Regions from separate parts of the Gordonia bronchialis DSM 43247 genome, predicted to be linked through region 1. Evidence: riboswitches for the same ligand, from Rfam matches in the RefSeq annotation. Region 1 holds a riboswitch; the other holds the start of a gene.

Region 1 (4,173 bases):
GTGGACAGGATCGACACGGTGGTCGTCTTGCCGCTGCCGTTGGGTCCGAGCAGCCCGAGGATCGAGCCCTCGGGTATCTCGAATCCGACGCCGTCGAGGGCGCGGACCTCCCCGAAGGACTTGACCAGGTCTTCGATCACCACCAGGGACATGACAGCCTCTCGTCGACTCGTGAGCAACACCCACCGATCGCGAGTAAGGGTAACCTAATCAGCCGTTCGGGGACATCCCCCGACGTCGGCGGTCAGCCCCAGGCGCGGCCGTGCACCCAGTAGGCCTGGGCTTTCACCGCCTTCTTGCCGAGCTTGAAATCGTTCTTGAACACCGCCGACACCGCCCGGGTGCTTGCCGAATCCAGTGCCACCCAACCGTATTGGCCGGTGGCGTCGAAGGCTGCCGCCTTGACCGCATCGACGAGCGCGGCCCCGTCACGTTCCCGCGGAATCCAGTGGACGGTGTCCTGCGGGCGCAACCGCAGCGGCAGGTCCTTGTCGCTGTCGTGCTGATACTCGAACCAGATCGTCGCCGGCGTCAGGGGATTCGACGACGCCGAGATCGCGTCGAGCAGCGAATTGATCGCGGCCATCGACGCGGTGTCCCCGGCGATCAGGAACGCCTGCGCAGACTCGGGCATCTCGAACTTGGAGCCCATCGCGGTGGCGTTGATGACGTCGCCGGGCCGAGCCTGCTGCGCCCAGCGCGCTGCCGGACCGTCGTGGATCGCGAACTCGATCGAGAAGGTGTCGGCGGCGGGATCGGGGTCGACCAGTGTGTATCCGCGCTGATGCAGCTTGCCGTCGGACTCAAACCACAGCCGCACCCACATCGTCGGATGAACCGTGCGTTTGGTGAACAGACCTCCGCCGGTGAAGCCGAGGCGCAGGTAGTGATCGGTCACCGCCTCGGTGCTGGTGACCGTCAGCGCGACGTCGTCGGCACCCAGCAGCTTGAGCACCGCACCCTGCCAGCCGCGGCCTTTCGTGGACACCTCAGACATCGTTTGACCTCCCGTCGACAACATGTGCCGCCAGGATAGCCTGGGCTAACTTCTTACCGGTCTCGCGTCAGGCCGGAGCCACCGCGACGATCCCCGGGTGCGCGTCGAGGTAGTGCTTGGTGAAGGTGCACACGGGCCGCAGCCGAGCGCCCTGGTCGCGGGCGTAGGCGATCGCGGTGCGGGTCAGTCGGGTGCCGAGGCCATGCCCGGAGTACTCGTCGTAGAGCACCGTGTGCAGCACGGTGACGGTGGTCTGACCGTCGACGGTCTCGGTGGAATACCCGAGCACTCCGACGAGGTCACCGGCCACCCACAGCTCGAACCGATCCCGATCGGGATTGTGGACGACCTGCGAGATCTGCTGCAATATGGCCTGGGCCGACTGCGGCGGCCGTTGCCGGTGTTTCCTGTTCACGTGTTCCCTCCGGACAGCTTGAAGCGCGCGATCACGACCTGTCACCTGGTTCCCCAAACAGGCGGCATCCTTCGATCTGTGATCCCGGTCACACACTACCCTACGGAACCGTAGGCACGGCAAGGACACGGTCAGCGTGAGCGCAATCCGCCCGATCGGACAGGCCGTCGCGACGCCGTGCGGACCGGCGTAGTGTGTCGGTGGCAACAACCACATATCGCGGGGGCTCTCACGACACCGAGGGCTGAGATGGCGGAGGGCGGCCGCCGACCGCCTGAACCTGTCCGGGTAATGCCGGCGTAGGGAGCCTCTCATGGACACACGTGTATCTGCTGGTCGTCGTTCTGCCGGCGAAGACTTCACTGTCGACGCCGACATCCTCACCACCGGCCCCATCGAGGGAAGCCGTAAGCACTACCTCGAACTCGAGCACCTCCGCATCCCGCAGCGACGCATCCACCTCACCAACGGTGAGCATCTCGACGTCTACGACACGTCGGGCCCCTACACCGACGACGCCGCGGACATCGACGTCGAGCGCGGACTCCCACGAATGCGGGACAGCTGGCAGCGACCCGAGCCGGTGGACGGGGCATCGACGCAACTCGCCTGGGCGCGGGCCGGCGTCGTCACCGACGAGATGCGGTTCGTGGCCGCCCGCGAGAATGTCGACGTGGAGCTGGTGCGCTCCGAAGTCGCCGCCGGGCGCGCGGTCATCCCGGTCAATCACCGCCATCCCGAGTCCGAACCGATGATCATCGGCAAGGCGTTCGCGGTGAAGGTCAACGCCAACATCGGCAACTCGGCGGTGACCAGTTCCATCGCCGAGGAGGTGGAGAAAATGGTGTGGGCCACCCGGTGGGGTGCCGACACCATCATGGATCTGTCCACCGGCAAAGACATCCACATGACCCGCGAATGGATCATGCGTAACTCGCCGGTGCCGGTGGGAACCGTCCCGATCTATCAGGCGCTGGAGAAGGTCAACGGTGACCCGACGCGGCTCACCTGGGAGATCTACCGCGACACCGTGATCGAGCAGGCCGAGCAGGGCGTCGACTACATGACCGTGCACGCCGGTGTGCTGCTGCGCTACGTTCCGCTCACCGCGCGCCGGGTCACCGGGATCGTGTCGCGCGGCGGTTCGATCATGGCAGCCTGGTGTCTGGCGCATCATCAGGAATCGTTCCTGTACACCAACTTCGACGAGCTGTGCGAGATCTTCCGCCGCTACGACATCACCTTCTCCCTCGGCGACGGCCTGCGCCCGGGCTCCATCGCCGACGCCAACGACGAAGCCCAGTTCGCTGAACTCCGCACTCTGGGTGAGCTCACCACGATCGCCAAATCCTATGGCGTGCAGGTGATGATCGAGGGGCCCGGTCACGTGCCGATGCACAAGATCGCCGAGAACGTCCGCCTCGAGGAGGAGTACTGCGAGGAGGCGCCGTTCTACACCCTGGGCCCGCTGGCCACCGACATCGCACCGGCCTATGACCACATCACCTCGGCGATCGGTGCGGCGATGATCGCGCAGGCCGGCACCGCGATGCTCTGTTACGTCACCCCCAAAGAGCATCTGGGACTTCCCAATCGGGACGATGTGAAGGTCGGCGTGATCACCTACAAGATCGCCGCCCACTCCGCCGACCTATCCAAGGGCCACCCGCGCGCGCAGGAGCGCGACGACGCATTGTCCAAGGCGCGCTTCGAGTTCCGCTGGACCGACCAGTTCAACCTCGCACTCGACCCGGATACCGCGCGCGAATACCACGACGAGACGCTGCCCGCCGAGCCGGCCAAGACCGCCCACTTCTGCTCGATGTGCGGGCCCAAATTCTGCTCGATGCGGATCTCCGCGGACGTCCGCGCCTACGCCGAGGAGAACAACCTCGTCACCGCCGAGGACATCGACCGCAAGATCGCCGAGGAGATGGCGGCGAAGTCGGCCGAGTTCGCGGAGTCGGGCAACCGGGTCTACCTTCCGCTCGAGACTGCCGGGAGCACCACCGACCGATGACCGATCTACCGCTGTTACCGACTGCCGCACCGGGTTCGACGCCGACACGGGTGATGACCATCGCCGGGTCGGACTCGGGCGGCGGAGCGGGCATCCAGGCCGACATGCGCACCTTCGCACTGCTCGGCCTGCACGCCTGCGTCGCGGTGACAGCGGTGACGGTACAGAACTCGCTGGGCGTCAGCGGGTTTCAGGAGATCGCCCCCGATGTGGTCGCCGCCCAGATGCGCTGCGTCATCGATGACATCGGCGTCAGCGCCGCCAAGACCGGGATGCTGGCGTCGGCGCCGATCATCGACGCCGTCGTCGCCCAGTGCCACGATTCCGGACTGGGCCGCGACGCGGCGGTCCCGCTGGTCGTCGACCCGGTGTGCGCCTCCATGCACGGCGACCCACTTCTCGCCGTGGAGGCGCTGGACACCCTGCGCACCAAGCTCATTCCCATCGCCACCGTCGTCACACCCAACCTCGACGAGGTGCGGCTGATCACCGGGATCGACGTGGTCGACGACGCAACCCAGCGCGACGCCGCACGCGCTCTGCACGATCTGGGGGCGAAGTGGGCGCTGGTGAAGGGCGGCCACCTGCGCAGTTCCGATCACAGCACCGATCTCCTCTACGACGGCAACGACTTCCACGAGTTCGAGCACGCGCGTATCGACACCGGGCACGACCACGGCGCCGGAGACACCCTGGCCGCCGCCATCGCCGCTGCCCTGGCCCACGGCTATCCGGTACCCG
Region 2 (4,173 bases), 1.2 Mb from region 1:
TGCAGCGCTGAGTTCGGCCCGGACGGAGTTGTTTCCCCGACCCGGTGTCAGGCCGACGCGAGCATGAGCCGGTTGGCTCCGGCGATCAGCGCGTTGACGTTCGCCTCGTCGCAGGTGGCGCCCTCGCCCAGCGCCCACACCTGACGCTCGTCCCGTTCGCACAGCATGTACGCGGTGATCTGGCCGTCGTGGACGCGCTGATGGGACCGGACGATGGAGATCGGTGCCCCGATCTCGTGCAGCATCGACGTCATCGCACCGACCGGGCCGGCGGCCACCGCAGACAGTGACGTGATCCGATCGTCGAAGGCGAAGGTTGCCCGGCATTCGACGAGGTCGTGGCGGGTGGATGTCACCGACCAGGAACCGAGTTTGATGGTGCCCGACGGGGCGAAGTGGTCGGCGAGTTCTCGTGCGGTCATTCCGGTGGCGGTCATGGCCAAGGCCTCCTCACGCATACCTCGGGGAAGCGCCGAGCCGAACCGTCGGGCGGACGGAACGTGCTCGTCACACGAACAGAATTGCGGAGAGAAATGAAGAGTGTGCATCTCGTGTACTGATTTCGGTCGAAGTCGAGATGACCGACGAGAACGCGACGACCCCGCAGCGGGGGGTCGGTCAGATTCAGACCCCGCTGCGGCGGGTTACGAGCGCGTTCTTGACGTACAGCATGCTGTCGAGATTAGACCTCGGGTTCCGCGTGCGGCAACCGGGTTGTCTCAACTGGCAGCCGACCGCAGTTCCCGCGCCGCCGCCGTCGGATCGTCGGCAGCGGTGATGGCACGCACCACGACGATCCGCTCCGCACCGGCGTCGGTCACCTCGGGTAGTCGGACGGCGTCGATGCCGCCGATCGCGAACCACGGTTTGCTCGGCCGCGATGCCGCGACGGACCGCACCAGATCCAGGCCGGCGGCTTGGCGTCCGGGTTTGGTGGGCGTCGTCCAGCAGGGTCCGACGCAGAAGTAGTCGACGTCGTCGTCGGCGATGGCGGCGGCCGCCTGATCCGCGTCGTGCGTGGACTGACCGATGACCATCTCGGGTCCGACGATGCGGCGCGCCACCGACGGCGGAAGATCGCCCTGCCCCACGTGCAGGACGTCGGCGCCGGCGAGGCGGGCGATGTCGGCGCGGTCGTTGACCGAGAGCAGCGCATTCTGCGCGGATGTCACCGCACGCAGCCGGGCGAGGATCTCGAGTTCTTCGCGGGCCTCGAGAACACCGAAGCGCTGCTCACCGGCCGATCCCTTGTCCCGAAGCTGCACGATGTCCACACCGCCGGCTAGCGCCGCCGCGACGAAGTCGACGAGGTCGCCGCGCTCGCGCCGGGCGTCGGTGCACAGGTAGAGGGCCGCCGAATCCAGGCATCGTCGCGCAGTGGTCACCGCGCCACGCTACCGCGACCCGAGGCGGATACCGGGCCGCGTAGGCTCGGGGGAGTACACGGGAGCCCGACCGGGCTGAGAGTGCGGCGAAGCCGCAGACCGTCTGACCTGATCCGGGTAATGCCGGCGAAGGAAGGTGATGTGACGTGATGGTGTCCGCAGGGTCGGGGCGGGGCACGCTGGCGGTCATCGGCGGTGGCGTCATCGGACTGACGTGCGCGTTGGCCGCGGCCGACGCCGGCTGGCGCGTACGCGTCTTCGACGCCGGGCCGGCCGAGCGTGCCTCACAGGTGGCCGGTGGCATGCTGGGGTCCCTCGGCGAGGGACACCCCGGGGAGGACCGGCTGCTGGCGTTGTCCGTGGACTCGGTCAAACGCTGGCCGGCCCTCGTCGACCGCCTCGGCGATCCGTCGATCGTCACCGCGACCGACTCGCTGTTCGTGGCCTCCACCGCCGCCGACGCCGAACGCCTCGATCACCTCGCGCGCTTCGTCTGGGCGCAGCAGCCGTCGGCCGGTGCGACGCTGAATCATGTGTCGGCCCGCGACATCCGGGCCATGGAACCCATGCTCGGAACCCGGTTGGTGGGCGGCTATCGCGCCGAAGGTGAATGGGCACTGGACAATCGGCGCCTGTTGACGCAATTGCGCCGTGCCGGTGGTGAACTCGGGGTCGAGTACCTCGACACCCGCGTCGCGACCCGCGCCGAACTACCCGACGATCAGGTGGTTCTCGCAGCCGGGCTGGGTACCAACGCGCTGTGGCCGGCCGCCGATCTGTACGGGGCCAAGGGAGAGGTGCTGCGGTTGCATCGGACCCGGTGGTCGGTGCCGCCGCCACGGCACGTGGTGCGCGCCGTGGTCGGCGGCCGCAACGTCTATCTGGTGCCCCGTGCCGACGGAATCGTGGTTGGCGCAACACAATACGAACCGCAGTCGGGGAACGGAACGGTCCCGGAGGTGGGTGGCGTCGCCGACCTGCTGGCCGACGCCATCGAGGTGATGCCGGGGCTGCGGACCTATGAGCTCGTCGAGGCGGGCGCCGGGCTGCGGCCCTGCACGCCGGACGCTTTGCCGATCATCAGCCGCGTCGACGACCGGACGGTGATCGCCACCGGCCACGGCCGCAACGGGATCGTCCTGGCGCCGGTGACCGCCGACGCCGTGGTGAGGCTTCTCGACGACGCCGGCGCAGATGCCGCCGCGGGTATCGCGGCAGAAGTAGGAGGACGATGATGACGATCACGCTCAACGGTGAGCCGACCGCGCTCTCCCCGGCAGAGTCGGTGGCCGGGTTGCTGCGTCGGCTCGGACTGCCCGATCGTGGGGTCGCCGTTGCTGTGGACGGTGCCGTGGTCCCGAAAGGTGCTTGGGCACAACCGATTCCCGATGGCGCCTCGGTGGAGGTCGTGACGGCGGTGCAGGGTGGATAACGCACACGACCCGTTGCGTATCGCCGGCCGCGACTTCACCTCGCGCCTGGTCACCGGTACCGGTGGGGCCACCAATCTCGCCGTCCTCGAAGACGCGTTGCGGGCGTCGGGAACCGAACTGACCACGGTGGCGGTCCGGCGCGTGGACGCGGCGTCGGGTACCGGGGTCCTCGATCTGCTGCGACGGCTCGGCATCGCGCCGCTGCCCAACACCGCCGGCTGCCACACCACCGCCGAGGCGGTCCTGACCGCGCAACTGGCTCGGGAGGCGATGGAGACCGACTGGGTGAAACTGGAGGTGGTGGCCGATGACCGCACGCTGCTGCCCGATCCCATCGAGCTCGTCGACGCCGCGTCGGCCCTCGTCCGCGACGGTTTCACCGTGCTGGTCTACAGCAACGACGACCCCACGCTGGCGGCCCGGCTCGAGGACGTCGGCGTGGCCGCGGTGATGCCCCTCGGCTCGCCGATCGGCACCGGACTCGGGATTCTCAACCCGCACAACATCGAGATGATCGTCGCCCGGGCGCAGGTCCCGGTGATCCTCGACGCCGGTATCGGCACCGCGAGTGACGCCGCGCTGGCCATGGAACTCGGCTGCGACGGCGTGCTGCTGGCCTCGGCGGTCACCCGCGCCGACGATCCCGCCCGGATGGCCTCAGCGATGCGGCACGCGGTGATCGCCGGACGTCTGGCCGCCGGCGCGGGACGTATCCCGAAGCGGTTCTGGGCGCATGCCTCGTCGCCCGACCGCGACGTCAGTGTCGTCTCTCAAGGATCGTGACGTGCCGATTCGCTGCCGTGTAGTAGTCCTCGGGGCGGGGCCGCTATGGTCGTGGGGTGCTGCGAGTCCAGAACCTCACCAAGGAGTTCGGCGACAAACGGGCGGTCGACGACCTCACCTTCGACGTCGAGCCGGGCCGGGTAACGGGCTTCCTGGGCCCCAACGGTGCCGGCAAGTCCACCACGATGCGCATGATGCTCGACCTCGATCGCCCCACCGCGGGTTCGGTCAGCATCCATGGGCAGCGCTACCGCGATCTGGAGAATCCGATCCGGCAGGTCGGCGCACTGCTCGACGCCAAATGGGTCCATCCCAACCGCAGCGCCCGATCGCATCTGCGGTGGCTGGCCGCGAGCAACAACATCCCGGTGAGCCGCGTCGACGAGGTCATCGAGATCGTCGGACTCGGTTCGGTCGCGGGTAAACGGGCCGGTGGGTTCTCGCTCGGCATGTCGCAGCGTCTCGGGCTGGCCGGCGCACTGCTCGGTGACCCACACACCCTGCTCTTCGACGAGCCCGTCAACGGACTCGACCCCGAGGGCATCGTCTGGATCCGCGGCTTCATGCGCCGG

The links. A riboswitch is a leader RNA that binds a small molecule or an ion and turns the genes downstream of it on or off. The one in region 1 is predicted to bind thiamine pyrophosphate.
Region 2: another riboswitch for thiamine pyrophosphate. It lies ahead of thiO (glycine oxidase ThiO); the one in region 1 lies ahead of thiC (phosphomethylpyrimidine synthase ThiC).

What each region holds. Positions count from the first base shown of each region.
Region 1 covers NC_013441.1:709,930-714,102, reverse strand. The annotation lists partial or broken gene GBRO_RS27460 (ATP-binding cassette domain-containing protein) at 1-152, opposite strand, end outside; gene GBRO_RS03205 (siderophore-interacting protein) at 245-997, opposite strand; gene GBRO_RS03200 (GNAT family N-acetyltransferase) at 1,065-1,412, opposite strand; TPP riboswitch at 1,622-1,735, shown strand; gene thiC (phosphomethylpyrimidine synthase ThiC) at 1,726-3,432, shown strand; gene thiD (bifunctional hydroxymethylpyrimidine kinase/phosphomethylpyrimidine kinase) at 3,429-4,173, shown strand, end outside.
Region 2 covers NC_013441.1:4,692,689-4,696,861, reverse strand. The annotation lists gene GBRO_RS21820 (NUDIX hydrolase) at 1-11, shown strand, start outside; gene GBRO_RS21815 (2-isopropylmalate synthase) at 48-437, opposite strand; gene thiE (thiamine phosphate synthase) at 720-1,385, opposite strand; TPP riboswitch at 1,434-1,538, shown strand; gene thiO (glycine oxidase ThiO) at 1,535-2,620, shown strand; gene thiS (sulfur carrier protein ThiS) at 2,620-2,817, shown strand; gene thiG (thiazole synthase) at 2,810-3,601, shown strand; gene GBRO_RS21790 (ABC transporter ATP-binding protein) at 3,658-4,173, shown strand, end outside.